Regions from separate parts of the Fictibacillus sp. 26RED30 genome, predicted to be linked through region 1. Evidence: riboswitches for the same ligand, from Rfam matches in the RefSeq annotation. Region 1 holds a riboswitch; each other region holds the start of a gene.
The links. Region 1 has a riboswitch for thiamine pyrophosphate ahead of tenI (thiazole tautomerase TenI). Riboswitches for the same ligand answer to the same signal wherever they lie in the genome.
Positions count from the first base shown of each region.

Region 2: it holds a riboswitch for thiamine pyrophosphate, as region 1 does, so the genes downstream of both, tenA (thiaminase II) here and tenI (thiazole tautomerase TenI) in region 1, are expected to answer to the same signal.
Region 3: it holds a riboswitch for thiamine pyrophosphate, as region 1 does, so the genes downstream of both, thiT (energy-coupled thiamine transporter ThiT) here and tenI (thiazole tautomerase TenI) in region 1, are expected to answer to the same signal.

Region 1 covers NZ_JACZDV010000002.1:310,111-320,382, forward strand. Annotated here, with positions in the region: gene IHV11_RS14255 (MoeB/ThiF family adenylyltransferase) at 1-725, opposite strand, end outside; gene IHV11_RS14260 (thiazole synthase) at 722-1,489, opposite strand; gene thiS (sulfur carrier protein ThiS) at 1,494-1,688, opposite strand; gene IHV11_RS14270 (FAD-dependent oxidoreductase) at 1,694-2,584, opposite strand; gene IHV11_RS21400 (FAD-dependent oxidoreductase) at 2,472-2,735, opposite strand; gene tenI (thiazole tautomerase TenI) at 2,719-3,339, opposite strand; TPP riboswitch at 3,409-3,515, opposite strand; gene IHV11_RS14285 (Ig-like domain-containing protein) at 3,629-5,953, opposite strand; gene IHV11_RS14290 (YjiH family protein) at 6,121-7,419, opposite strand; gene IHV11_RS14295 (hypothetical protein) at 7,622-7,891, shown strand; gene IHV11_RS14300 (alpha-amylase family glycosyl hydrolase) at 7,981-10,272, opposite strand, start outside.
Region 2 covers NZ_JACZDV010000001.1:1,561,046-1,571,317, reverse strand. Annotated here, with positions in the region: gene IHV11_RS08055 (glutamate synthase subunit beta) at 1-1,362, shown strand, start outside; gene IHV11_RS08050 (manganese-dependent inorganic pyrophosphatase) at 1,468-2,397, shown strand; TPP riboswitch at 2,533-2,640, shown strand; gene tenA (thiaminase II) at 2,726-3,430, shown strand; gene IHV11_RS08040 (ECF transporter S component) at 3,432-4,013, shown strand; gene IHV11_RS08035 (ABC transporter ATP-binding protein) at 4,027-5,478, shown strand; gene IHV11_RS08030 (energy-coupling factor transporter transmembrane component T family protein) at 5,462-6,259, shown strand; gene IHV11_RS08025 (hypothetical protein) at 6,289-6,588, opposite strand; gene IHV11_RS08020 (DUF2238 domain-containing protein) at 6,678-7,286, opposite strand; gene IHV11_RS08015 (chemotaxis protein) at 7,384-8,259, shown strand; gene IHV11_RS08010 (DUF6944 family repetitive protein) at 8,301-8,867, shown strand; gene IHV11_RS08005 (aminoacyl-tRNA deacylase) at 8,881-9,345, shown strand; gene IHV11_RS08000 (AbrB family transcriptional regulator) at 9,429-10,272, opposite strand, start outside.
Region 3 covers NZ_JACZDV010000001.1:1,855,971-1,866,242, reverse strand. Annotated here, with positions in the region: gene fmt (methionyl-tRNA formyltransferase) at 1-509, shown strand, start outside; gene rsmB (16S rRNA (cytosine(967)-C(5))-methyltransferase RsmB) at 512-1,885, shown strand; gene rlmN (23S rRNA (adenine(2503)-C(2))-methyltransferase RlmN) at 1,878-2,963, shown strand; gene IHV11_RS09500 (Stp1/IreP family PP2C-type Ser/Thr phosphatase) at 2,875-3,729, shown strand; gene pknB (Stk1 family PASTA domain-containing Ser/Thr kinase) at 3,726-5,759, shown strand; gene rsgA (ribosome small subunit-dependent GTPase A) at 5,762-6,652, shown strand; gene rpe (ribulose-phosphate 3-epimerase) at 6,652-7,299, shown strand; TPP riboswitch at 7,321-7,427, shown strand; gene thiT (energy-coupled thiamine transporter ThiT) at 7,519-8,088, shown strand; gene IHV11_RS09475 (thiamine diphosphokinase) at 8,085-8,729, shown strand; gene spoVM (stage V sporulation protein SpoVM) at 8,834-8,914, shown strand; gene rpmB (50S ribosomal protein L28) at 9,109-9,297, opposite strand; gene IHV11_RS09460 (Asp23/Gls24 family envelope stress response protein) at 9,532-9,894, shown strand; gene IHV11_RS09455 (DAK2 domain-containing protein) at 9,910-10,272, shown strand, end outside.

The sequences.
Region 1 (10,272 bases):
GATGGACAATCTACCTTCTTCGCTTTTCCCATCCCTAATTGAACGTGCTGATTGGTCCACGTATCAAAAGTTACGATTTTTTTCCTGATAGATGCATAGTCTTCAACTAAAATCTTTAACGCCTCTGCTGTTTGATAAGCGGTGACCATCTGAACAGCTGGAGAGATAATTCCTGCCGTATCGCATGTTTGGCCGTTCGCTGGAATCTTATCAAGCAAACAGTTCAAACACGGTCCATCTCCAGGTAAAATCGTGTAAGAAATTCCGTAGCTTCCTACACACGCTCCATAAATCCACGGAACTTTATATTTCTGCGCCAAATCGTTGATCAACAACCGCGTCTCAAAATTATCGGTCGCATCCATGATCAGATCGATGCCAGAGATTAATTCTTCTGCTTCCTCAATCCCCATGTCCATCACTTGTGCCTGAATTTCTACTTCAGAATTAATCTGATTCAATCTATTTTTTGCAGCGACTACTTTTGGCAGCTGTTTTCTCGCATCTTCTTCCGAATAGAGCTGCTGACGCTGAAGGTTCGTCCAATCCACGTAATCGCGGTCAACAAGAACAATCCGTTTTACCCCTGCACGTGTAAGAGCTTCAGCACTCCCCGCACCTAGCGCGCCTGCGCCAACGATGAGCACGCTTTTTGTCCGTATTTTTGCTTGCCCCTCTATACCGATCGGGCTAAATAATTCCTGTCTTGAATAACGTTCATTCACTTCACACTCAACCCTTCTAAAGGACTGCTCGCTGTTGCCGTTTCTTTTCTCGGGATTCTTCCCGCTTCATACCCTAGCTTTCCAGCTTCTACAGCCATTTTCATCGCGAGGGCCATCTTCACAGGATCCTTCGCACCTGCAACGGCTGTGTTTAACAGCACACCGTCTGCTCCGAGTTCCATCGCGATCATCGCGTCACTCGCACTGCCGATACCGGCATCAACAATAACCGGAACCTTCGTTTGCTCGATAATAAATTTTAAGTAGAGCGGGTTAATGATTCCTTGCCCGGAACCGATTGGAGAAGCGGCAGGCATGATTGCATGTGAACCGAGTTCTTCTAATCGTCTAGCAAGGACCACATCATCTGACGTATAAGGAAGCACGATGAACCCTTCTTTTAATAGCTCTTCTGTTGCTTTTAACGTTTCCACTGGATCCGGCAGCAGCGTTTTATCGCATCCGATGACTTCTACTTTTACCATATCACATAATCCCGATGCTTTCGCCAGTTTTGCAATGCGTACCGCTTCTGCTGCCGTTTTCGCACCTGCTGTGTTCGGTAACAATGTGTATTTTTTCAGATCAAGCATCTCTAAAAAGTTTGGCTGGCTTTCTTCAAAGATGTTCATCCTACGAACCGCAAACGTCAAAATCTCTGAACCAGAAGCTTCTACCGCTTCTTTTTGTGTTTTAAAGTCCGGGTATTTGCCTGTACCTAAAAGTAATCGAGATGAAAAGGAATAGTGTCCAATGTTTAACATACAATCAACCTCCGCCAACAAATCGAACAAGTTCGATCTTGTCGTTTTCTTTTATTTGAGTTTCACTTTGTTTTTGATTATTGATGATCTCTTCGTTCACTTCTGCAATCACAACTTGGTCATGTAAGTTAAGGTGCTTCAGCAGATCTGTGATCGACTGCAAAGTGTCTGGCACCATGACCGTTTCTCCATTTATCATAAGTTTCACGAATGATATACCTCGCTTTCAATATGGTCGGCAATCCTTTTTCCAGTTATAGCAGAAAGCAGAATGCCATTTCGATAGTGCCCCGTTGCAAGAATGAGCCCCTCTTTATGTGGAGAAGGACCGATATAGGGTTGACCGGATAGCGTTTGGGGCCTGATGCCTCCCCATGCTTTTTCAAAAACAGCACCACTTAGTTCAGGAACGATTTGTTTTGCCTTCTCCATCAATTCAAATAGACCTGAAAATGTAACCTCTTCATTAAAGACGTGTGGTGTACTTGTCGCGCCAACAAAAATTCGATCTTCTCGCTTTGGAACGAGGTAACAGTTTTTGTATTTTACAGTACCTGTGAGTAGTGGAAGCTTCGTTTTAAAGGAAAGACATTCCCCTTTTACTGGCACCATTTTTAGTGAAGGCTCTATATCCGAGCTCCACACCCCACAAGCTACTATGATGGAATCAGCATGAAACGTTTCCTTCGTTGTTACGACACCTGTCACCCTGTTGCCAGTTTGGAGAAGCTGAACCACACTGGTATGCTCTCTAACTTCGGCACCGAGAATTTTTGCGGACTGATATAGGGCACGAATAAGCTTAACAGGTGACACTTGAGCATCTTTTTCAAAATAGAGAGCTCCCTTTACAAGTGGCGACAACGCAGGTTCTTTCCTAAGCAGGTCGTGTGCCGGGAGCCAGAAAACTGCTTCACCTTGATCTCGACGCTTGGTCGCTTCTCTTTTTAAATCAACCGCTTCTTCCTCTGTAAACGCGAGTTCATAAATCCCCTTCTGGATCGAAAAGCTCCTGTGATAAAGGGGTAAAAGAGTCCCGACTTTCTTTTGCGAGCCGATAGAGTGGATGATCGGTCTCAAACTCCATCTCTGCACCGAGCATGCCGGCTGCTGCACTCGACGCCTTACTTCCTACTGTTTCTTTTTCAAGAAGCAGCACACGTTTGTTTCGTTTACAAAGCTCATAGGCGATGGAACAGCCGATCACGCCGCCTCCAATAATGATGGCATCATACGTTGTGCGCATCCCACACCTCCAGTTGTTGTTTGTACAGCTTCACCGCTTGTAGTGGTGATTTTGCTTCTAAAATGCCTGACATCACGGCGATTCCAGATGCACCTGTTCCGATGACATTCCGTACGTTTTCTGGTGTAATGCCTCCGATCGCGATGACCGGAATTGTGATTTGATCTACCACACGTTGGAGCTGATCTAACCCTCTTGGCTCCGCATCACGTTTGGAAGAAGTCTTAAAAATATGACCATACATGATGAAGTCGGCGCCGTTTTGTTCAGCATCCTGTGCTTCTGAAACAGAATGGACTGAGCAGCCGAGCATCATTTCAGGCAGAGCTCTTCGCACTTGTGACACATCTAAACTGTGGTGTGTCAGCTGAACACCTTTTACACCTGTACAAAGCGCTACATCCACTCGATCATTTGCGATGATTTTAGAGGGAGGCACTCCAGCTTTCTGCAGAAGATGGATAAGATGACTGAGTTCTTTCGCAGACTTTGTTTTTTCTCGTACATGCAGCGCCGTGATGTACGGATGAATGAGTTTCGCTATCCTAACCAACTCTTCATCACTTTGCCTTCCCGTAGTAATTACATGAAGCTGTTTTTCCATAATAAAAAACCACCTCCTTTATGCAGCAAAGAGGTGGTTTCACAGTTTTTAATATTTATAGCGAAGTATCTGATCCACACACCACTTCCCTACGCTGGTTCTAACCAAATCAGGTTCCAAGGGTCTTAAAGTTCACTTTAATCTCAGCCTTAACAAAGGCACCCCTAGTGGTAATGACTATTTAGTTTTCTATACTACTATTCTATCGATAAAGGGCTTTCATCACAACCCGTTGGAGAAAATAGGTACAAAAAACCAGCCAAAGTATGATACTCTGACTGGTGTTTATCTATTTTCTAGCTTCCTTTATATAAACCTCTACCCTATCACTTTTGTTTTCAGCAGCATCCGCTGCATTTAAAAACAAAATGGCATGATTTTTTTGTTTGATAAACTTAACCACAAAGCTTCCCTTTTCATCTGCTTTAGAGGAACCAATCACATTTCCGACTTTATCAGTAACTGTAACTGTTGATTGCGGTTCTGCCATACCTGCAATCGTTTCCTTTGTCACTTTAACAACGGTTGGAGCTTTAGGCGCTGTTTTATCTAAAACTGTAATTGTAATAGCATCTGACTCGTTGCCCGCTGCATCAGCAGAGCTTACTGTTAATAATGTGCCCACTTTTTGTGATGGGATTTCAACGGTAAAGGTACCATCTTTGGTCGCCTTGCCTTTTGCCAAAAACTCTCCATCTGCTAAAACAGTGATTGTTGAAAGCGGCTCCGCATTGCCCGTTATTATAGCAGTATTATCGCTAACTTCATTAACAAAAGGGATGCTTGGAGCAATCTTATCGTTGTTTACAAAAAGCTTACCAAATTCAGCTGGATAGTCATCACTACTGTATGAATAATTCGCTTCGTTTCCAGCTAAATCTATAACTCTTATATGTTTCACAAGCCAATCTCCATACTCAGCATCATTAGGTATTGGTATTGAGATGTGCATCAATCCGCTTTCATCCAAATAATCAGAGCTTCCTTTTAACATATGAGTACCACTTGGACTCACTAATTCAACTTCAATATAAGCTGGTACGGTTTGAGAATCTTCAGCGTAAATTGTTAGTTTTGCTTCTTCGTTACCTTTTACTTCTGGTGTTTGGAAAATTACTTTATTAATTGTTGGAGGTGTAAAATCAAATTCCGTGTTTTCTACAGAAAACGTATCAAATGTATTTGGATAGTTTTCTGCTGAATACCTATTATCTAAAACATTACCTGCAAAGTCTTTAGCGATAATTTTAGAAACTCTCCATTCACCTGGTTCAGTGTAAGGCGGAATTGTAAACTCTCCTATAAAGATGCCTTCATCGTTAGGAAAAAGGGCTGTGCTCGTTTCTCCTTTACCGGTAGGGCTCGTCATGTAAATCTCAATACTTTCGATACCACTGTTATCGTCACTTGCCGCAACTCTTACTGTATTTGAATCTTCAGTAACCATTGAATCTTTTTCAAATGTTACACTTTCAATCATTGGTGCATTCACATCGTCGTTCTCGTTTATAACCAAAAATGTATCAAATCCAACTGGATACTCTTCTTCATAATACTGATGATCAACATTTCCTGCATTGTCCTGTGTGTATACATTCCAAACTTTAAACGTTGAATCTTTCATATAAGATGGAACAACAAAATTGGCTGACCATGAACCCTCTTCATCTGGATAGATTCCATCTATATAAAGTCGTTGTCCCATCTCATTTCTCATTTCTACTGAAAGAAAGTTGATTCCAGAGATGTCGTCTTCTGCTACAAGCTGAATGGTATTATCTTTGCCTGCTTCTACGCTTTCATTTACAAATTGAATGCTTGATACCGTTGGTGCTGTATTGTCAGGATTGTCGTTCATCACTTGAATAGTGTCAAAGAATGCTGGGTACTCACCCATATAATCGTCCCAACTATACTGATTGCCTGCTGCATCACCAGCATTTACCCAATCCACTCTCCATTCACCAGGGTCTGTAAATTGCGGAACCCACCACGTGGCTTCAAACGTTCCATCTTCTGTTTTTATAAAATCAGTTACGTGATTATTTCCGCGTCCAGTTGTATTATAAAGCCCAAGAGTTATCCACTCTACTCCTGAATCATCAATTGCTGTTACAGTAACCTTTGTAAAATCACCGGCTTGCACTTGTTCTTTTTCAAACGTAATCGCATCCACAGTTGGTGCTGTTACATCTACTTCTTGCACTTCATTTAATATAGTAAAGTCGTAATCTTCAGGTTGCTCAATTTGTTCACGTTTAAACGTACTACTGTTATAGCTGTCATCGTATAGATAAATACTTTGAAGTTGCCACGTACCAACTTCTTCTAAAGAAGTAGCTGTAAACTGTCCTTTCCAATGGTTTGGACCTGATAATTCAATTACATGCTCTTCTCCCTGCGGAGACAGATACGTGAGACGCGCTTCCAGCATAAAATAGGCAGAATCAGGTGCATAAAGATCAAACCAAACCTGTTCGTTTATTTTTGCTTGTTGCGGACTTACTGATAAACTCTCATACCTCGGAAAGTCATCGTTTGCAAAACTAGTAAAAGGAAAAATGCTAAACACCAAAACTGCCATTAAAAATAATGAACCTAATTTCCTTTTCAACTCTTTCTTCTCCCCATTCCATTCATATCACTGCTTCATTATCATACAATAACAACTGGAAAAATAAAGATATATTTTGATAATTTCAGAAAATAGTTCTTGATTACTAAATAACATAAAAAAGGTGCTGCTGAAACACTTCAGCAGCACTCTTACGAATCTATCTTTTATAGAAGCAGATAAGCCAGTGGAGTCGCTAGGATTAACGCTAGCACCGTACGCTGGAACCAGATCAGCACAAGCTTCGGCACACTCACCGGAATTTCTGTAGACAACACACATGGAATACTCGCTGAGAAGAACAAGATAGAAGCTACAGAAACTACACCGATTACAAATTTCGTGACAAGTGCCGCTTCCGCTACTAAGAGTGCTGGCAGGAACATCTCAGCAACACCGATGGAAGCCGCTTTTGCAGCAAGCATGGCATCCGGAAGCTGCAGCGCCCATGTGATCGGATAGAAAACGTAGCCCAGCCAATCAAAGACAGGCGTGTATTCTGCCAACAAAAGGGCGATTAAACCGACACTCATAATGGAAGGCAATATACTCATCGCCATTAGAAAGCCATCTCTGAAATTAGACCAAATATTTGTAAAAAATGCAGGAGCATTCTGAGATGAATCCATCGCGTTTCTCCAAGCCGTTTGCAAGTATTTCTCATTCACCTCTTCTTCCGGCTGACCTTCCCCACCTGAATACGTATCATCCATTCTGCTTAACGGACGAATTCTCACTGTGATGGCCGTTACTAAGAAAGTGACCACAAGCGTCGTCCAGAAGTAGGTGTTCCACATCTCCATCAAACCTAGCGTTTTCGCCACAATGATCATGAACGTTGCAGAAACGGTAGAGAAGCCTGTTGCAATGATAGCTGCTTCTTTCACCGTATACTTTCCTTCTTTAAACACGCGATTTGTGATGAGTAGACCAATTGAGTAGCTTCCAACAAATGAAGCGACGGCGTCGACCGCTGATCGGCCCGGCGTTTTCCAAATAGGTCTCATGATCTTTTGCACAAGAACCCCTATGAATTCCATCAGACCATATCCCACAATAAAGGCTAGGAATACAGCGCCGAGTGGAACGAGCAACCCAACAGGGATCACGAGTTTCTCAAATAAGAACGGTCCCATGTTCGGATCGCTTAACCAGCTCGGACCCCATTCAAAATAAAGAAGGACAGCTGCAACGAGTCCTACAACTTTTAACAAAGAGAACGTAGTTGTAACTCGGTCTTTGTTCCACGTTTTTTTGTAGAACGGATAAACAGCACCGAGCAATATGACGAGCAATGCATAAAGCGGCACTGCTTCACCCGCCGTATCCCTTACCCACGTTACAAGGTGATCGAGTGGGATCGACGACTTTCCTTTCACTGTGATCGGAATGAAGAACATGAAAATACCAACTGCACTGAACAAAAGAAATTTTAACGAATGAGACCAAGAACCCGCAGTTTTCATTACTTCCAACTCCCTTTCCGCTTGATAAGCCTGCACTTGTCAGGCTCTCTCTACATCTTATCGGGACAAAGTTCGAAATATGACGAGTCGTGCTTGTACAATTTTTATAGGTTATCTTCCCTTTTTGTGTCTTTATATGTCTGATGACAACGTGTCTAGGGAATAACAGTTACATAATCAAAAGAACAGGAGTGTTTTGTGCATGAAGTATTTTATCAATGTGAACAAAAGTGTAGAAGAAGAGTATGGAAAGATGTTTGTATATGATCCTGAACACAACAAGGAGAACGAAGACGAGCTGGAAGTGTTGAACAACTTGGACGAACAGGATCAGGGTAAGCCTTATATTTTTCCGAAAAGCTTCTTGTTAGAAGTTGCGGCTGAGGATTACGAGAGATATGCGGAGGCGAAGAGAAGTAATCAAGATGTAGAACGTGTGACTGAAAACATTTTAGAGAAGTACCGGAATTAGATATTTTATAAACGAGTACTCCGTATGGAAATACTCGTTTTTTTATGAAAAAAGATGCCGCTTCTCAAGAGAAGCAGCATCCTACCAAACTAATTCTTATTAATTGTCATCACGATATCCTTCGTGTTCTTTGCAATCGCGCCGCCGTCATTTTTGAAAATAGTCGTTTTATTCTCTTCTGACGGTTCGATATGGATGTTCAGCTTGTTCTCTCCTGCACTTAAATTCACCGTGTGTGAGAACGTCATGTCATCGTTGATCGTAACCGGCTGACCGTTGATCGTCATTACCCCTTCTTTGATGGCATTTCCTTTTAGGGTGATCGTGTCAGATGTTACAGTCTGGCCATCTGTATGAGAGGTCACAACAACCGGCATGTCGATCCATCGTAAAATCTTATCTTGAACGACCATCGCATTGCCGCCTTGGTTCGTGACAACAAAACTCAAGTCTGTTCCTGTTGCACCGTATCCGTAATAACTTACATCATCATCGTTCGGATTACCCGGTGTATGGTCAGCAAGTCCTTCTTGATCCCAAGAGCTGTTCTTGGCGTATTTGTAGGTAATGACTTCACCTTCTTGCGCTTCAAACGTATATTCATAATCGTTCGTTACCGCGCCGCCACGCGTCATCTTCCACGCACCCGTGTTCCAACCGTTCTTGCTACCTGGCATCGTAATATCCACGCCTTGTGGTGTATAAGCTGGTGCGTTTACTTTCATTGTTACTTTTACCATTACAAGATCTGGTGTAACTTGAACGGCGTTCGACTTCACGCTGTTACCGGCTTTATCGAAGATGTGCACTTCGTAACTGTAGACCTTTCCGTTCGTCACGTTCAAATCTTTGTACGTTGTTGCACTTGTATCAAGGACTTGATCGATAACTTCTCCATCACGAACAATCGTGAATAGATAAGGCTCGTTCGCTCCTTCTACAGACCACTTCAGATTCACTTGTCCTGATTCTTGCGCTGGTTCTTCTAATGTTACTGATGTTGCAGGAGCAGTCGTGTCATCACCTTTTGTAAAAGTAACTGTCTTTGTTTCACTTGTGACCCACTTTCTGCCTAAATCGGTTGAGAACGCATAACGATATTGATACGCTCCCTCTTTAAAAGGTAAGAAATCTGCGCTAAATGTGTTATATTCTCCGTTTTGAGCGGTGTACATCCCTTTATGAGATGTCCAGTTCGTCTTGCCTGGTTCTTTTACTTGCAGCTCACTCTGTAATCCTTCTGCTAGTTCTGTCTCTGTTTCACCTGTAATTTTGATATCAGCTGAAACCGTTTGTGGCTTAGATAGGTCAATTACGCCATTCTTTAACGCTGTTACATTTGAAATGTTATAGTTTCCGTTTTTCAACTCCACATGTGGGATTGCGGCTTTTGATTCTGTTTTCATCGACTCGTTGTTGTTTCTATCGATCGCAACAACTGCAAAATAATACTTGCGTCCGTTGTCTAGGTTATCGATCTTAATCGAGTTTCCTTTTGTTTCTGCTACCTTTTCATAAAAAGCACCTGAGATCGTGGTTTGATAGATTGCGTAGCGTTTTGCGTCACCTTTCCAGAAAAGCGAAACTGCGTGACTACTTTCTGAAGCTTTAACGTATTTAACAGCTTTTGGCGCTTTCAAATTCTGGTGCTTATCTGAAACGAGCATACGACCGCTCATCGCTGGAATTGTTACTGTTAGCTTTCCATCCTTTACAGCTGTTTTGTACTTTTTGTTCAGCTGATCTGTTAGCTTCACGTTGTTTACGATCAGCTTTTTCACGTCTAGTTCAACGGTTTTAGGTTCGTTGCCGCGGTTTGTAATAACAAGCGCCGCATTCTTCTTATCTGTACGAGCATAAGCAAGCACATCTTTTTCAGCGTATAGGTGATGAAGTTCACCATAGCTGAAGAGATCATGGTAATCACTACGCACTTTTCCGATGTTTTGATAATGCTTTATAAGATCCTTGTCCTCAGAACCCCATGGATATGTTCTTCGATCGTCCGGATCTTTAGAGCCCGTAACGCCCGCTTCATCTCCATAATAAAGAGTCGGTGCGCCCGCATAACCCATCTGTAAGATTGCCGCAAGCTTCAGTCGTTTCACACCTAGCTCATGATCGTACTTCGGATCCAGCTCAGCACGCTCGTAAGAATCTGTTCCGTTTCCAAGGATAAACGCTGCACGAGGTGTATCATGAGAACCCATCAAGTTCATCAACGCATAAAACGCTTCTTGTGGGTAATCCTCAAACACGGCGTTCATCTGGTTTTCTGCGCCTTCTGCGTTACCGTTTTTTAAGTAGTCGATCATCGCACCGCGGAAACGGTAGTTCATAACCGAATCATACAGATCACCAAGGAAGTATTCAGACGCATC
Region 2 (10,272 bases), on a different contig from region 1:
AAAAGGCAAGGCGCTAGATGCATGGATTGTGGTACACCTTTTTGTCATATTGGTATCGAGATTAATGGGGCTGCTGCAGGCTGCCCTATTAACAACCTGATACCTGAGTGGAATGATTTGGTTTATCGCGGAAAATGGAAAGAAGCGCTTGATCGTTTGATGAAAACAAACAATTTTCCTGAATTCACAGGACGGGTTTGTCCTGCTCCTTGTGAAGGATCATGTACAGTTGAATTAGCTGGACCTGCTGTAACCATAAAGAACATTGAAAAAGCAATTATTGATAAAGGGTTTGAAAACGGCTGGATCCAACCTAGGATTCCAGAAAGAAGAACAGGAAAAAAAGTAGCTATTGTAGGTTCAGGACCAGCTGGACTTGCTGCTGCTGACCAGCTGAACCAAGCGGGGCATTCTGTTACCGTTTATGAGAGAGCAGACAAAGCGGGCGGATTGTTAACGTATGGAATTCCCAATATGAAGTTGGATAAAGATGTTGTGGAAAGAAGAATCAAATTATTAAGACAAGAGGGTATTGATTTTATTCTTAACACAGAGGTGGGAAAAGATGTTACCTCTGAGGAACTAAAGATTCAATATGATTCTATAATTCTATGTACAGGTGCACAGAAACAAAGAGATTTAACTCTTCAAGGAAGAGAAGCTGATGGTGTTCATTTTGCTATGAACTATTTAACACAAGCAACGAAGAGGCTGTTGAACATCGAAGTTTCTGAACCACTTATTGATGCAGAAGGTAAGAATGTAATCGTAATTGGTGGTGGCGATACTGGTGCTGACTGTGTGGCAACGGCTCTTCGACAAAAGTGTAAGAGTGTAGTTCAATTTGGTAAGCACCCTAAACTTCCTGATGTGCGCAGTGATGCAAACATGTGGCCAGAGCAACCTAACATTTTCACAATGGATTATGCCTATGAAGAAGCTACTGCTCAATATGGACATGATCCAAGAGAGTACTCCGTTCAAACGAAAAAAATCGTATCAGATCATAATGGTCGATTAAAAGAACTTCATACGATTCAGATGAAAAGAACATCAGATGATGCAGGAAATATGGTTTTTGAAGAAATTCCTGGATCTGAAAAAATCTGGCCAGCTGATCTTGTTTTCATCGCGATCGGTTTTGAGGGTACAGAACTGCCAGTCTTAAAAGAATTTGGTGTTGAAGTTAAACATAACAAAGTAGATGCTGAACATGGTGACTATAGAACAAATGTAGATGGAGTATTTGCAGCAGGTGATTCTAGACGTGGTCAAAGTTTAATCGTTTGGGCGATCCAAGAAGGACGTGATTGTGCACGTCAAGTGGATCTATCGTTGATGGGAAGTACGATTTTGCCTTAATACTTTTTTCCATGCTACAATAAACTCCAAAAGCCAAAAGCTTTTTATATATGATAAAATAGGGCTTAGGCTAAAACAATTCTTTTATTTATAAGGAGTAGACGCATGGAAAAAGTACTTATTTTTGGACATAAAAATCCAGATACTGACACGATTACATCAGCTCTCGTTTACGCTGACTTGAAGACTAAATTAGGACAAAACGTAGAAGCTATTCGCCTAGGTGAGATCAATGGTGAAACACAATATGCATTAGATTATTTTAAAGCTGAACTTCCTCGTTTAGTTGAACATGTTTCTGCTGAAGCAAACGCGGTAATCTTAGTTGACCATAATGAACGTCAACAAAGTGCAAATGACATTGACAAAGTAAGAGTATTAGAAGTTATTGACCATCATCGTATCGCGAATTTTGAAACAAGCGATCCTTTATACTATCGTGCTGAACCTGTTGGCTGTACAGCTACAATCTTAAACAAGATGTACAAAGAGAAAGGCGTTCAAGTTGAGAAAAACATTGCCGGACTTATGCTTTCTGCCATTATTTCTGACTCATTGTTGTTTAAATCACCTACTTGTACAGAAGAAGATGTTGCCGCAGCACGCGAGCTTGCTGAAATTGCTGGTGTAGATGCGGAAAAGTACGGTCTAGAAATGCTAAAAGCAGGTGCTGACTTAAGTGATAAATCTGTTGAAGAATTGATTTCACTTGATGCTAAAGAATTTAACATTGGTGAAAACAAAATTGAAGTTGCTCAAGTGAATACGGTTGATGCTAGCGATGTACTAAAGCATCAAGAAGACTTGGAATCAGCGATTACTAAAGTGATTGCTGACAAAGGTCTAGACCTGTTCATGTTTGTTGTAACAGATATTTTAACAAATGATTCGACAGCGTTAGCTCTTGGTAAGAGATCACAATCTGTTGAAGAAGCTTATAACGTTAAATTAGAAAACAATACAGCCATCCTTAAAGGTGTTGTTTCTCGTAAAAAACAAATCGTACCTGTTTTAACAGAAGCGATGAGCAAATAAATGAAGATTTTAAAGGGTAATGCCATACTACGGCTTTGCCCTTTTACTTTGTTATACAAAGGTCGTGTTTCTTAAAAATAGTTGACAATCTAAAAGAGACTGCTATCATTTAAGACAGAAACCAACTATATAAAAACGAACCACTAGGGGTGCCTTTTATAAGGCTGAGATCAAAGTGCGACTTTGAGACTCTTAGAACCTGATCTGGATTATACCAGCGTAGGGAAGTGGTGTTGCGGAGTCTTTATTCCTGTTTTGAATTCTCCATATACAACCACTTTCTTAGCTGAGAGTGGTTTTTTTGTTGGATAAAACAAGGAGGATTCATATGAACACATTTACTGATATCTTGCGAGAAAGAGCGGCTTCTATTTGGGAAGCGAACCTTCAACATCCATTTGTGAAGGGAATTGCAGATGGTGACCTTTCTTTAGAACGCTTCAGGTACTATGTATTACAAGATTCGTATTATTTATCTCATTTTGCAAGAATACAAGCGATGGGGGCTGCAAGAGCTGAGGATTTGTATACGACTTCTAGAATGGCAGCACATGCACAAGGTACAAATGACGCGGAGTTAGGACTTCATGAGACATTTATGAAACAGCTTGGAGTGACAGAAGAAGAACTAGCTGATTTTGAACCTGCTCCCACTGCTTACCATTATACATCTCACCTTTACCGAGTTGCAGAGTCTGGAAGTTTGGGAGAAATTATCGCAGCCATTCTGCCTTGTTATTGGATCTATCAAGAGATTGGTGAAACATTCAAAGGGGCGACACCACAAGAACCCATCTATCAAGAGTGGATCGCTGCATATGGCGGTGAATGGTTCACAGAACTTGTACAAGAGCAGATTGATAGACTGAATCAATTGGCTGAAAAAGCAAGCGATGTGGAGAGAAATAAGATGATTCAACATTTCTTGATCAGTTGTCAGTATGAGTATTCCTTCTGGGAGATGGCTTATACATTGGAAAAATGGACGATTCCATTCAGCCTGACCACGTCGACGATCGGGAGTGAAGGGTAGTATGCAAAAGGGGTTAAAGTTAACGGATATCCTTGTAACAATCGTAATCTCTATCGCATTTGGCATACTGTATAAGATTTGGGGACCTCTGTATTATGCCGTAAAACCGTTTGGCCTTCACATCGATCAGTTGATATATGGGATGTGGTTCATGGCGGCGACAGTTGCATTCCTAATCATTCGAAAGCCTGGAGTTGCCCTATTGGCTGAAATTGCTGCTTCTTCAGGAGAATTTTTGATGGGTTCTGAATTTGGACTTGAAGTGTTACTATACGGACTCATTCAAGGATTGTTTGCAGAATTTATCCTATTCGCATTTCGTTATAAACGATTTGACCTTTTCATCATCTCACTTGCTGCACTAGGTTCATGTACAGGATCTTTAATCATGGACTTTTACAAAGGATATATCGGTGATCTTTCAACATGGAATCTAACATTATTTATCGTATTTAGAATAATCGGTTCTATCTTGTTTACAGGATTGTTTGCCGTTTCTATCGCAAAAGCTTTAGAGGCTACAGGTGTGACGAATTTAGTACGATCTTCGTCAAAAAAGGATCATGAAGCGTTAGATCAATAACTGAGGTGGTTGGATGACAAGCGTAACTTCTGTGAGAAATCTGAGATTAAAGTTTCCAGGCGAATCAAAAATGCTGTTTAGAGATATGAGTTTGTCTATTAATCGTGGTGAAAAAGTGCTTCTTCTTGGCACCTCCGGATGTGGCAAATCCACATTGTTGCAGGTTCTTTCTGGACTAGTACCACGAACAATTGATATTCCTATGAAATGTGATGACATACAAATCCCTGATCAATGGGGATTTGTATTTCAAGATCCTGATACTCAGTTCTGTATGCCCTATGTTGATGAAGAATTAGCATTTGTTCTTGAGAACTTGGAAGTGCCTCGTGAAGAGATGTCTAGCAAGATTTGTTCTTTATTAAAAGAGGTTGGTCTTGAGCTTGAGAACATTCATACACCGATTCAACATCTATCTGGTGGGATGAAGCAACGATTAGCGATTGCATCTGTATTAGCACTGAAACCAGATGTCATATTTTTAGATGAACCGACTGCTTTTATTGATGAAAAGGGTACAGAACAAATTTGGGAAACGGTAAAAAGAATATGGAAAGATAAGACGTTGATCATTGTTGAACATAAAATTGAGAAAATCCTAGATTTCGCTGATCGTCTCATTGTATTTACTCCAGATGGAGAAATTCTTGCTGATGGAAACACTTCAATGGTCTTTACTCATTATAAGGAAAAGATCAAAGAGTTTGGAATTTGGTACCCTGGTGCATGGGATGATTATAAACGAGAACCAATCATGAATAACAAGAAAGAACTACCAAACACCATGAAGTTACAGATTTTCAAAGGATATCGAAACAAAGAAGTTAAGATCGTGGTAGATCACTTAGTAGTCCATTCAGGAGAATGGGTCACAATAATGGGTGAAAACGGAGCAGGAAAGAGTTCATTATTATTGGCTCTGATGCAGCTCATAAAAACATCTGGAGACTATTTTATCAATGATGTACCTATTCGAAAAACGAAAGACATCTCTGGACTTCTTTACCTCGTATTTCAGAACCCTGAATATCAATTTTTAACAAATTCAGTTCATGATGAAATAACCTATGGATTAAAAAACGACCAAGAAATTGAATCCGATGTAAAAGAGATACTCTCTTCTCTGGAGTTGACAAGCAAAAAGGAGCAGCATCCTTATCAATTATCTGTTGGTCAGAAGAGACGTCTAAGTGTGGCCACTGCTTTTTTACAAAAACCAAATATTTTGCTTCTTGATGAACCAACTTTTGGTCAGGACTCTTTAAACACGTTTAAGATTTTGGAAATGATCGAACAAGAGCGTCAAAAAGGAACGATCATTCTCATGGTCACACATGATCATCATATTACCGAACGTTTTGCAACACGGTTATGGGAGGTACAGAACGGTAGAATTGTAACTGATCTTCAACTCAATAAAGGTGGTAACGTACAGAGGGGGATTCTGCATGAATTCATTATTTAGTGGGAAGTACACTTGGTTACACAGCATAAATCCATCTCTAAAACTACTAACAATATTGGGTCTGTTCATATTAGCCATCAACATTCATTATCTTAACTTCATGGTCGGTTTTTCTTGCGTGATCTTAACATTGTTTATATTTGGTACAGGATATTCTTATAAGCAATTACTCTTACTATCTCTGCCCTTTTTGTTTGTTTTTCTATCAACTTCTTCTTCCATGATTCTATTTGGAAAGGGAGAAACGATCTTGTTTAAATGGGCATATATTCAAATATCAGAGGAGAGTTTGATAAGAGGCATTCATTTAGGATTTAGAGCTTTATCATTTGCGATACTTGGATTGATATTTGCTTTAACTACCAAACCAGTTATGCTGTTTTATTCTCTCATGCAACAACTTAAACTGCCACCGAAGTTTGCTTATAGCTTCATGGCAGCCATTCGATTAATCCCTATCATGATTGAGGAATACCAAATTATTATCAATGCTCAAAGAGTTAGAGGAATCGAACAAAAAAATCACTTGCTTAAAAAAATAGAGAGGCTAGCGATTCCTTTATTATCACAAAGCATTCGTAGAGCTTATCGTATAGCCGTTTCAATGGAAGCAAAACGATTTCAATCGAACAGAAAAAGGACCTTTTATTATGAGGTCGGTTTTTCAAGAAATGATCTAATATTCTTATGCTATTTTCTTGTTCTGATAGGACTCGCCTATCTCCTTTCTAACCACTATCCATTCCTACCAAACACGGATGTGAGATATTTATCTGATTGAGAGACTGAAACTATATTCCTTCAGTCTCTTTATTTCATTAAGATGATGTTATCATTTTGTTTCATCAGCACGGTATGTCTGCCTTCTTTTATCTTCATATATATAGCGTTAGATACACGAAGCTTCTTACCATTCTCAAAGAAAACCATGTAATGTGGTTCTGTTACGAATGAATCTCCAATGCTAATTACTTTATCCGTTCTTTCCTTTTTAACGATGAAACCTCGATACTCACTTATATTAAACTCATCCTTTAAATAACCAGACCATGCAAAGAACAACAGAAACCCCGCAATAAATGTACAAACGGTCGAGCTTACTTTTTGCATTTTCTCACCTCAGTTTTGTTTATGACGAAAAAAAGAAAACAATAGAAGGGTTTGCATCAAATTGATCTAATACTAATGAAACAATAAAATTACCTTTTTTCTTTTTTAATCAACTTGTTATGCCATGAAGTGAGCAATAGCAATGCGAGGAGTGAACCGAGTAGCGTAAGTGACATATCCCATTGAGCATCCCAAATATCTCCTTGAGCACCAACAAAGTCTTTTGTTTCACGTTTTGCTATCTTGCCCGCGATCCATTCAACAATTTCATAGAGTGCTGCTATTGCCAACGTAATACTTATTGCAATAAATTGGACCCATTTTCCTAAACGCAAAGGTGTATTTAAAAGCAGAATCTCGCGTATAACAATCGCCAACAAACCTTTCATAAAGTGGCCAAAGCGATCATAGTGATTGCGGTTCAAATCATAGTGCTGCTGCAGCCAATCGAAAAAGGGAACGTCATCATAGGTATAATGTCCACCTATGAATGTCAAAATCGATAATAAAGCAATGATGCAATATGTAAGAGAAGTGAACCTTAGTTTTTTATAAAGGAAGAAAACGAAGATTATAGCGATAACAGATGGAGCAACTTCTAGTATCCATATTGGATAATGTGCAGGTTTAATAAGTGACCACAGAAAAAAGAAGAAAGCGATGATTAATAGAACCACATGGATTTTGTTAACTTTCATGATCTATCCCTCACAATCTAACATTAGTATTGATATGAAGTTAGAAACGTATTCTTTTGTTGCGTAAAAACAATTTTAAATAAGGATGTGATACATCATGACTAAAAAAATCGCAGTGGCTATTCTTCATGGAATCGGTAATCAAAACGAGGATTTTTCAGATTTGTTTATTGAAGTGCTTACTAAAAGATTCTCTCAACAGATTAAACCTTTTTATGCAACTCCTGAAAAAGAACTGATCATCCAACCTATATACTGGGGAAGTGTTTTTAACGAAAGGGAATCACACTTGTGGCAAAGACTTAATAAAGAAGACAATTTAGATTTTAAGCAGTTAAGACAGTTTGTCATCCACTTTTTTGGTGATGCCATTGCCTACCAGCCTGTAGCCGATCACAATCCGAACTATATTAAAGTACATGAGGTATATGCTAGGGGACTTCGAAAATTAAGTGAAGTGGCTGGTGAAGATGCACCACTCTTTGTCATTGCACATAGTTTAGGTACCGTGATTTCGAGTAATTATTTTTATGATCTACAATTCATTTCTGAAGAAATATCTGAAGATGTCTTGCGAAACATGAAAAAGACTCCTTTAGAAAAAGGCGAGACTCTAACCAGCTTTTATACATTAGGAAGTCCATTGGCGTTATGGGGTCTCAGGTATGCAGATTTCGATAAGCCCATACAAGTTCCATCGCCACATCTAAAGGATCATTACCCTGAGATTCAAGGAAAATGGGTAAATATGTACGATAAAGATGACGTGTTCGGTTATCCTCTGAAAACGATCAATGACTCTTATGATCGAGCAATTGCTGTTGAGAAAGAAATAAATAGCGGCGGCATTATAAGTAGTTCTACACCACTCTCTCACAATAATTACTTTAAAACGAATGAAGTCATCAATGACATTGGTGATGATTTAGCTGAAATATGGAAGCAGTTAAATTTAGCACCTCAGCGAAAATAACGTTTCTTCTCGTCCACGAATACATTAAAACATCTTATTAAATGGACGGTTGCCGAATGGATAATCAGCAAAAACAACAAATTGGCGGTGTTATACAGGCAATTGGAACAGTCATTTCGGCGATTGCCAACACGCCGATTTCGGTCTTTAGTGATCAGTTTCAGGAAGATCTTGATTTAATAGGAAATGTTCTGCAAGCTACTGGAAATGGTTTAATTGCTGATGGACAAATCCCGTTTACCCTCAAGAGAATCGGAAATGAAGTCCAAGCCATTGGAAATACGACGGTAATCGCAGGTATGGTCTTACCATTAGAAGATGATACTTCTCAAGTCTTGAATATTAAAGGGAACTTACTTCAAGCATTTGGGGCAGGGATTGTTCTAGGTGTTGAATACGACAACGAACTAGGCGATTCACCCTCGAATCAGGGGATAACCATTATTTCAAATTTACTTCAAGTTTCTGGAAACTCATTACAGGCATTAGGTGGGAAATTTGAACTTGACCATCCGAATGAAGATAAAAGCTATAGTGAATCCTTAATATTTGCAGGAAGTTGGATCCAGGCTGCCGGTGCCGTGATTTCAGCGTTACCACGTCAGTAAAGGGGAGATACAAGTGGAGGAATTTCATAGTACTATTAATCGTTTTATAACCGAGAATAATATAGATGGCATTCATATGGTTTTAAGGGAATCATGTCATTCTGTACAGGATGCTGCTAGAGCAATAAATGTATCCCAACATGATTTCGTAAAAAACATTTGTCTTTTAGATAATAAAGAACAGCTCATCTTAGCCATTGTGAAAGGTGAAGACCGGGTGAGCACCACACGTGTTGGAAAGGCTCTGAATATTGAACGCCCTCGTCTCGCAACAGAGGATGAAATATTAGCTCATACTGGATTTCCTGCAGGAGGAGTCCCGTCATTTGGATTTAAAGCCATTTTTTTAGTTGATCCAAAAGTAACGGAGCTTTCATACATATACACGGGAGGCGGCTCTCAGTTGTCATTGATAAAAGTAGAAACAAATAGTATGTTACAAGCAAACAAAGGACAAGTCATTCGAATTAGAAAATAAAAAATCTTAATAATCCCCGAAAAAAAAAACAAACATCCCATCATTCATCTATGGGATGTTTAAGTCTTTAATAAAGTGAAATATTAATCATTTTTTGAGATCATATGATGCATTTGAGCGCGCAATACCCATTTTAAGAGAGGAGGTACTGCAAAAAAGATAAAAAGAATTCGGAAAAGTTGATAACCTGTAATCATCGTAACATCCGCTTTCAGCTCATGTCCGATAATCCCCATCTGATCAGCTCCCCCAGGTGCCATACTCAGGAAACTAGTGATGAAAGAAAAGTTAAATTGATACATCAGCAAAAAACTTAGAAGAAGTGCGAAACTTACCAACATGATTCCGCTGATCAAGGCTATTGGAATCATACTAGCTTTTTTTCTAAGCTTTTCAGGCTTCAATAATAATCCAATATAGCCCCCGATTAAAAATTGAGAAACATCGAGTATTGAAGCGGGAAGAGGAGGTCCTTTGAAACCAACTATATTTAAAGCAGCAATTCCTAGAATTGGACCAAGCAGAAAAGCTGTAGGTAGTTTTATTTTTTTTCCTAACAGTGCCATTCCAACTGAAAATAGTCCAAATAGAATAATCTGTGGAAAAAAGGCAGAAGAGGTTCCTTCCGAGATCACATCAGGAATAGTAGCAGAACTTCCTGAGGAAAAAATGGGACTGAAAATCAGAAAGGGAACAGCGAATATGATAACGATGAGACGTGTCACTTGAAAAAACGTAACGGTTGTAATATCAATTCCCTTAGTCTCTTCTGCAAAAGTAATAATTTGTGATAGACCACCAGGAATTGAACTGGTAAGTGCAGTCGGGAAATTGATCGAGGTAGTACGAGATATTATAAAAGCCATCCCTGAACAGATTAATAATAATAAGATCGTCATGAATGCCATGGATGGCAAGTGAGTAATC
Region 3 (10,272 bases), on a different contig from region 1:
ATGCAGGTGATATACTTACCCAAGTTGAAGTTGAAATCGAAGAAAATGATCACGTTGGTTCGATGCACGATAAGTTGAGTGCAGCCGGTGCAAAGTTATTGTCTGAAACCATTCCTCAACTTGTTGAAGGAAAACTAACCCCTGTGCCACAAGTGGCTGAGGAAGTTACATTTGCATGGAACATCACGCGAGATCAAGAGAAGATTGATTGGACATTGTCAGGTGAAGAAATTTATAACCACATTCGCGGGCTACATCCATGGCCGGTTGCTTATACGTATTTGAACGGACAGCCACTTAAAGTATGGTGGGGTGAAAAGAAAGAAACAAGTACTGATGGTGAGCCTGGGACTGTAATCGGTGTTCACGAAAAAGGTCTTCAGGTCGCAACAGGAAACAAAACAAGCATTATCATTACAGATTTGCAGCCCTCTGGGAAAAAGAGAATGTTAGCAAGTGATTATCTTAAAGGAGCAAGCGTTTCAAAAGGCTTGAGATTAGGTGAGTAGAGTTGGATAACAACATTAGAGCGATTGCCCTGGACGTTTTACTTAAAATAGAACAGAACCAGGCTTATAGTAATTTACAACTGAATCAAACATTGCAGAACTCGAATTTGAAGAGTGTTGATAAAGCACTCTTAACAAACATCGTGTACGGAACGATACAACGAAAAAACACGATTGATTTTTATTTGGATCAATTGTTGAACAAACCGATCAAGAAAAAAGACCGTTGGGTTCTTTCTTTACTGAGGCTATCTATTTTTCAGATGCTATATTTAGATAGAGTTCCTGATCATGCGATCATTCATGAGGCTGTAGAGATAACGAAAGAACGAGGAAACCAAGGACTAGCCGGTCTAGTAAACGGTATCTTACGTAAACTTCAGCGAGAAGGAACAGAAGCCATGGATAAGAAAGCTTCAGAAGGTGCGGAAAAAGAAGCTCTTTCTTATAGTATGCCTCAATGGTTGTTTGACCGCTGGAGAGATCAGTTCGGACTAGAAGATGCGGAGAAGATGGCACAATCTAACTTATTAGCTTCTCCTGTGACTGCAAGGGTGAACACGAAGAAAAGCAATAGAAAAGACGTTTTGGAGCTTCTCTTAGAAGAAGGAATTGTAGCTGAAGAAGGAGAATTGTCTCCTGAAGGTATCATCATTAAAGAAGGCTATCTTCCAGCAACTGATGTTTATAAACAAGGTCTTGTAACAATCCAAGACGAAAGTTCAATGTTAGTGGCACGGGCTGTTGATCCTGTTTCTGGAGAAACGATTCTTGATACTTGCGCCGCGCCAGGTGGGAAGTCAACTCATATGGCAGAACTGATGCAAGGAGAAGGAAAGGTAGTTTCATTAGACCTTCATTCTCATAAGATTGACTTGATCAAAAGACAAGCAGAACGTCTTGGACTTGAAAATATTGAAGCATCCGTGTTAGATGCACGAAAAGTATCTGATCAGTATGAAACAGGAACATTTGATAGAGTTCTCGTAGATGCGCCTTGCAGCGGTTTCGGAGTTATTCGTAAAAAGCCTGATCTGAAATGGTCTAAAACAGAAGAAGATGTGACAAGATTGACGAACATTCAAAGAGATATTTTGCACGCTGCTTCAGATATGGTCAAAGATGGCGGACTGCTCGTATACAGTACGTGTACAGTTGATAAAGAAGAAAACGATAACGTTGCAGATTGGTTCTTATCAAACCATCCAGAATTCGAGTGGGATTCCCAATTTGCGGAAAAAATGCCGAATAACATAAAATCCTATATAATAGATGGTAGATCAGATATTCAGATCATGCCTCATTATTTTAATAGTGACGGATTCTATATAGCAGCATACAGAAAAAAGACAACAGGTGGTGAGAAACATGCTTAAACCTTTAACAGAGAAACAAACAAAACCAAATATTAAACCTTCTATCTTTTCTTTAGAACTTCATGAGTTAGAAGCGTGGCTTACTGATATAAGAGAACCAAAGTTCAGAGGAAAACAGATCTTTGAATGGCTGTATAAAAAACGTGTGTCTTCTTTTGAGGAAATGACGAACCTTCCTTTAGGTCTTCGTGAAAAGCTCGAGAAAGACTTTTATATCAAACCATTAAAAGAAGTCGTACGTCAGGAGTCTTCGGACGGCACGATTAAGTTTTTATTCGAGCTTCAAGACGGTTATTCGATCGAAACGGTTCTTATGAGACATGAATATGGAAATAGTATTTGTGTAACTACTCAAGTAGGATGCCGCTTAGGTTGTACGTTCTGCGCTTCCACATTAGGCGGACTTAAACGTAATCTTCTAGCTGGTGAGATCGTAGCTCAAGTGCTTCAAGTTCAACGCGCGCTAGATGAAACAGAAGAAAGAGTAAGTTCAGTAGTTGTTATGGGTATCGGTGAGCCTTTTGATAACTATGAAGGGCTCATGTCGTTTCTGAAGATTATCAACCACGATCAAGGCCTTAATATCGGAGCTCGCCATATTACGATCTCCACGAGTGGTGTTGTACCTTACATCTACAAGTTTGCGGACGAGGGCATGCAGATCAATTTTGCAATCTCCCTGCATGCGGCGAACACAGAGACGAGAAGCCGATTGATGCCAGTAAACAGAATGTATCCGTTAAACGAATTGATGGATTCTATTCGTTATTACATTAAAAAGACGGGACGCCGTGTGACGTTTGAATATGGTTTGTTCGGTAAAGTTAACGATTCCGTAGAACACGCGAACGAGCTAGCAGACTTAATCAAAGATATTAAGTGTCACGTAAATCTTATCCCAGTAAACTATGTACCAGAAAGAGACTATGTCCGAACACCGAAAACACAAATTTTCAAGTTCTTAGAGACGTTAACCTCCAGAGGCATTAATGCCACCATCAGAAGAGAACAAGGACATGACATTGATGCTGCATGCGGTCAGCTGCGTGCGAAGGAACGTAAAGAAGAGACGAGGTGACGGGAAGATGCAAATTGCCTTTCAAACAGACGTTGGAATGGTAAGGAAGCATAATGAAGACAGCGGGGAAGTGTTCACAAAGGGTGAACACTTTCTTGCAGTTATCGCAGATGGAATGGGTGGACATAAAGCAGGAGATATCGCTAGCCAAGAAGCCCTTAAAGTGATGAAAGATGCATGGTCTCAATTTGAAGAAAACATGGAAAACGTAAAAGACTGGATCCAGAACGTTTTAAAAGATACGAATAAACATATCTTTGATTTTTCTCAGGAGAATCCTGAAACTAGAGGTATGGGAACTACGGTTGTGGCTGCTTTAGGTACGAATAAAGAAATTACAGTCGCACATATCGGTGACAGCCGATGTTATCTGTATTCGAATGGGGAACTGAAAAGAGTAACGGATGATCATTCACTAGTCCAAGAACTAGTGAAATCTGGTCAGATTACAGAGGATGAGGCAGAGATTCATCCAAGAAGAAACATGATCATGAAAGCTGTCGGTACTGATGAAACCGTAGAAGCTGAGTTTAATACGATCACTTGGCACAACGGTGACTATCTTTTGCTTTGTTCGGACGGTCTATCAGATAAAGTATCTTCTAAACGTCTTCAAGAAGTGTTTGAAGATCAAATGGAATCCGTTACCGAGAAGGTAGAACGATTGATCACTTGGGCAAAAGATGCCGGTGGAGAAGATAACATTACTGCTATCCTTATACAGAACAGTGCTGACACAGAAACAAAAGGGGAAGCAATAACATGATAGGAAAAAGAGTCAGTGGCCGCTACAAGCTTTTAGAAGTTATCGGTGACGGCGGAATGGCCATCGTTTATAGAGCAAAAGATTTAATATTAGATAGAGATGTAGCAGTAAAGGTTCTACGATCTGAGTTTAATAAGGACGAAGATTTCATCAGACGATTTAAAAGAGAAGCTGAATCAGCAACGAGTCTTAACCATCCGAACATTGTGAGTATCTATGATGTTGGAGAAGATGAAGAGATCTATTTTATCGTGATGGAATATGTGCAGGGAAAAACACTAAAGCAATACATAAAAGAACATGGCAAGATCTCGGTAGAAGAATCTCTGCATATTATGAAGCAGATCGTTTCAGGTATGGCGGTCGCTCATGATCATGGAATCATTCATCGCGATATTAAACCGCATAATATATTAATTACTGATAACGGTACAGCAAAGTTAACAGACTTTGGAATTGCGCTCGCTATTACTTCAGCAACGATCACGCATACAAACTCTATTCTTGGATCTGTTCACTACTTTTCGCCTGAACAAGCAAGAGGCGGTATCGCGAACGCAAAATCTGATATCTATTCTTTCGGAGCAGTACTCTATGAAATGGTTACAGGAAGAGTTCCGTTCGTTGGAGATTCGCCGGTGTCGGTTGCTTTAAAACATCTCCAAGAAAACGTGATCGAACCACGAAGATTGAATCCTGAAATCCCACAGAGTGTGGAGAATATTGTTTTAAAGTCGTTGGCGAAAAATCCTTTAAGAAGATATGACAGTGCTGATGAACTGTTGAGGGATATGAGTTCAGCGTTAGATCCAGACCGTATGTATGAACAAAAGTGGAACGAAGAAAACGAGGAAGATGAGAAAACAAAGTACATTCCTCCTATAGTCGTGCCACCAATCGAAACACCTGTGAAGAAAGCAGAAGAAGAAAGAGAAAAAGAAAAAGAGAAAAAGCCCGAAAAACCTAAGAAGAAAAGAAACTGGTGGCTTATTTTACTTATATCACTTCTTTTGTTAGGCGGTGCGGGAATAGCTGCTTTCACGATGATGCCTTCTATCTTTTATGTTGAAGAAGTCAGTGTTCCAGATGTAGCGGGAGAAGAATATGTAGATGCTTTTGATAGCTTGAGAGCCGAAGGGCTTGAAGTGAAACGGCAGGAAGTATTTGATCCCGAGATTGAAGAAGGTCTTGTAGTAAGGCAAGATCCATCTCCAGGAACAAAAGTGAAACAGCAAGCAATCGTTACGTTATTCGTATCAAAAGGACCTGAAAAGGAAAATATGCCTGATCTAGAAGGCTATAATATAGAAGATGCGAAAGAACGTTTGAAAGAAGATGGCTTCTCACAGATCAATATCGACTATGAAGAATCAGACACAGAGCCAGAAGGTACTGTGCTCGAACAAAGTCCTGATCGTGATGAAAAAGTAACACCTGCAGAAACTGAAGTTACACTAACAGTTAGTTCTGGAACACCAACCGTTCAAGTTGAAAACTTAATAGGTGCGACAGAACAAGATGTAAATACGTTTGCTAAGAATGCTGGTCTTACCGTTGAATTTTCAAAAGAGTTTTCTGATACGGTCGAAAAAGGAAGAGTGATCTCACAAGAGCCATCTCCTTTTACGCAAGTAGAAAAAGGAGCAACGATCTCTGTCGTTCTTTCTGATGGCCCAGAAGAGTCAGAAGAGCCTCCTGCTGAAGAGGAACCACCCGCCGAAGACCGTACAGTGACAAAGGATATCGAAGTTAAGCTAGATAAGAAGAACAGAAGAGAACCAGTTACAGTAAGGATTGTATATTCCGATAAAAACGCTTCAAATGAAGTTTTTGTTGAAGAACAGATTACAGACAAAAAGAAATATCAGCTGCCTCTGACGATCGCTGAGGGAGGTTCTGCTTCTTACGTTGTATATATCAACGGAAAAGAAGAGGAATCGGAGACGATAAACTATGATGATGCTAAAAGTGCTAACGCAAGAATGAGTAATGATAATAATGATGATGAGGAAGGGGACGATGGTGATTAAGCATGCCTGAAGGAAGAATTGTTAAAGCGCTCGCTGGTTTTTATTACGTTAAGGAAAATGGTAAGGCTGAAGTTTTCCAATGCAGAGGAAGAGGTAATTTTCGCAAAAAGAAAGTAAATCCATTGGTAGGGGACTGGGTAGAATACGAGTCAAGCAACATTACAGATGGATACATTCTTGATGTGAAGGAACGCAAAAACGAGCTAGTTCGTCCTCCTATCGCGAACGTGGATCAAGCCATTCTAGTTTTTTCAGCTACAGAACCAGATTTTAGCACGCTTTTATTAGACCGCTTCCTTGTTCATATTGAAGCGAACGATATCTTACCTGTTATTTGTATCTCAAAAATGGATCTTATACAGAAACCTGAAGAGATCGAGGAAATCAACCATTATATAGAGGCGTACAAAACATTAGGTTACGAAGTCATTCCAACTTCGACGAAAACAGATGATAGTCTTGAAATGTTCTATCCACTTTTCAAAGATAAAGTTACCGTGTTTGCAGGGCAGTCTGGAGTTGGTAAATCTTCCCTTTTGAATGCGATCAATCCAGAGCTTATGCTTGAGACAAATGAGATTTCAAGCCATTTAGGCCGAGGGAAGCACACGACTCGTCATGTGGAACTCATTCTCTTTGGTAATGGCTTAGTTGCTGACACGCCTGGGTTCAGCTCGCTAGATTTCTTAAATATTGAAGCGGAAGACTTATCGATGTACTTCCCAGAAATGGACGAGCTTCGGGGCGATTGCAAATTTAGAGGGTGCTCACATACGTCTGAACCGAAATGTGCAGTTAAAAAAGGGGTAGAGGACGGAGTCGTTCCAAAGTTCCGCTACGACCATTACGTAAGTTTTTTACAAGAAATTAAAGATCAAAAACGGAGGTACTGATGATTAAAATAGCTCCATCTATTCTGTCGGCTGACTTCTCAAGGTTAGGCGATGATATAAAAGCTGTAGAAGAAGCGGGTGCTGATTATATTCATGTTGATGTGATGGATGGCCATTTCGTACCAAACATCACGATTGGACCACTTGTTGTTCAAGCGATCCGACCTGTTACAAAACTTCCGTTAGATGTACATCTCATGATTGAAAATCCAGATCGATACATTGAAGAGTTTGCAAAAGCAGGTGCTGATATTATTTCTGTGCATGTTGAAGCATCACCTCATCTACATCGAACGGTTCAACTTATTAAACAACAAGGTGTAAAAGCGGGTGTGGTGATTAATCCAGCAACACCAGTCGATTCTATCAAACACATAATACAAGATGTTGACCTTGTATTGCTAATGACTGTTAATCCTGGTTTTGGTGGACAAGCGTTCATAGAGAGCGTAGTGCCCAAGATCAAAGAAGTGTCCGATCTCGTACAAACACAAGGATTGAACGTTGAGATTGAAGTTGATGGCGGCGTAAATCCAGAAACAGCTCGTCTTTGTGTGGAAGCTGGTGCGAATGTATTAGTTGCTGGTTCTGCCATTTATGGGAAGAAAGATTTAAAGGATGCAATAAAAGCCATTCGTGGTGTATAATTGATTAAAGAAAATTAAATAAGCAACCACAGGGGGAGTCCTTTAAAGGGCTGAGAGGGGAGTGTTCTCCCGACCCTTTGAACCTGAAGCTGGATCATACCTGCGTAGGGATGTGGAGTCGTATGACTTTTTGAATGTATATCTAAAAAGCAACCGAGCTCACATGCCGGTTGCTTTTTTTGTTTTTCTTTTAGCATAGAAAATAGGGGGTTATCATGTATGAAAACAAACAACATATCATTATTAACAGAAATCGCTATCATGTCTGCTTTATCATTGATTTTAGGTTTAATTAAATTTGCTGGTCCTTGGCCACAAGGTGGTTCTGTTTCGTTAGAGATGGTTCCAATCTTTTTAATGGCTTTTAGAAGAGGGCTAAAGGCAGGGGTGCTTACAGGCTTAGCTGTAGGACTGCTTCAGCTTCTTGTGAATCCTTACGTTATTCATCCAGCACAGATGATCTTAGACTATCCGTTAGCGTTCGCTCTAGCGGGCGTTGCGGGGGCATTTGCACCGTCTATCACTCAAGGTGCCAGCAGGAGAACGTTCTTGATGGTTATAGGAATTTTCGTAGGTTGCTTGTTAAGAACGATCTCACATGTATTATCAGGGGTTATATTCTTTAGTGATCTAGCAGAAGAGATGAACATATGGCTCTATTCGTTCTTATACAACGGGTCGTTCATGGTCGTTATTTTCGGGATTACTGCTCTAGTCGTTATACTACTAACAAACACAGCTCCTAAACTACTGCACGCTGCTCATAACGGTCGCCATCAAGCAGCATGAAGATAAGCATAGTTGCAGGAGGTCCGGAGCATTTGATTCCTGATTTGAAGCCATATGATCTATCATCGGATCATATTTGGATCGGTGTCGATAGAGGAACCCTCTTTTTATTGAGAAATGATATCTTTCCACTGTATGCATTTGGTGATTTCGATTCTGTTTCAGATGATGAGAGAAGAAGTATAATGAACTCTTCGATAAAAGTGAATCAATACCGATCAGAAAAAGATTCCACTGACATGGAGATCGCATTAGAGTGGGCGTTGAAACAGAATCCAGAACAAATACTCATATTCGGTGCGACTGGTGGAAGGTTAGATCACGAACTGATGAACATCCAACTTTTATTTAAAAGTCGGAACAATCATGCAGATGTAAGGATTAAGGATACAAGGAATGAGATCTCACTTCATCTACCTGGATGTTATGAAATTGAGCAAGATCACAGATACTCATATATCTCATTTCTAGCTCAAAGTGAAGCAGTAACAGGCATCACCTTAGAGGGATTTAAATACCCGTTAGACCAAGCTAAACTTCAGGCTGGTTCATCGTTATGTGTTTCCAATGAGCTTGTAAATAAAAGTGGTACTTATTCTTTTGACTCCGGCATAATATTGATGGTAAAGAGCCGTGATTAAAAAATCACGGAATACAGGCCCCAAAGCACCTTTTTATAAAAAGGGGAATAAAGTATTTATTGTTTAGCTCTTATCATTTTTTATGGGCCTGGAGGAGGGGTAAGATGAAATTTTATACCATTAAACTTCCTAAATTTTTGGGAGGCTTCGTACGTGCCGTCTTAGGTTCTTTCAAAAAAGGATAACAAACAAAAAAAGCGCCTGTGCGCTTTTTTTGTTTGTTTTTTATGAGTGGTTCTATGAAAGTAGTTGCTTTCCGCTCCAGATTGGATGATTTACTGTCCAGTTTAAAGAAAATACTGTCCGCTTGAATCTATTTTGGTCATCAAAGAGCTTTTTGGGCAAAGAAAAAAACAGCAGCGGTTGCTGCTGTTTTTATTTATACACGTTCAACTTTGCCAGATTTAAGGGCACGAGCAGATACGTATACGCGTTTAGGCTTTCCGTCCACAAGAATACGAACCTTTTGGACGTTAGCTCCCCAGCTTTTCTTTGATTTGTTCATTGCGTGAGAACGCTTGTTACCAGTTTTAGGTCCTTTTCCAGTAATAAAACATTTACGAGCCATGTAGGTGAACCTCCTTTACAGCAAAAAAGCTTTGCATCAATTCAATCGTATGTTAAATACTAAATAATATTAGCATGACTTCAGTAGCAATGCAACATATTCGTAAAAGGTTTTCAAGTAAATTTCCTTGACAATACTATTTACATAGTGTGAAATGTAGTAGTCCTTTCAAAATAGGCTGATGTATAGTAAAATATTTGTTAGCCATTTAACAAATTAAAGGGGGATATAAGCATGTCCATTGAAATGAAAACAACCTATGGTCAAATTGATATTTCTAATGAAGTAATTGCCACTATAGCCGGTGGAGCAGCAATTGATTGTTACGGAATTGTTGGCATGGCATCAAGGAAGCAATTAAAGGATGGAATAACTGAACTTTTAGGACGTGAAAATTTCTCCCGAGGGATCGTTGTTCGACAAGAAGAGGATGAAGTACATATTGACATGTACATCATCGTTAGTTATGGAACAAAGATTTCTGAAGTGGCTCATAACGTTCAGAACAAAGTGAAATATACCCTGGATCAAATGCTTGGTTTGGCGGTTGACTCAGTCAATATCTACGTTCAGGGTGTCAGGGTGACAACCCCTTAGTTAGGAGGAAGTTTTGTGTCTTTAAAAGTATTAGATGGAAAAAAGTTTTCAAAAATGGTACTCGAGGGTGCTTCAAACTTAACACGGAATGCAGCAATGGTCGACGCACTTAATGTTTTCCCTGTACCAGATGGCGATACAGGAACGAACATGAACTTAACGATTACTTCTGGTGCAAAAGAAGTAGAAAAAAACACGTCTAGTCAAATTGGCGCTGTTGCCAGTGCTTTTGCTAAAGGCTTATTAATGGGAGCGCGTGGAAACTCTGGTGTTATTCTTTCACAGTTGTTTAGAGGATTCTCTAAATCAATCGAAGGAAAAGAGACGATTAACGCTGCTGAATTTGCCAATGCATTTGATAAAGGTGTAGAAACTGCT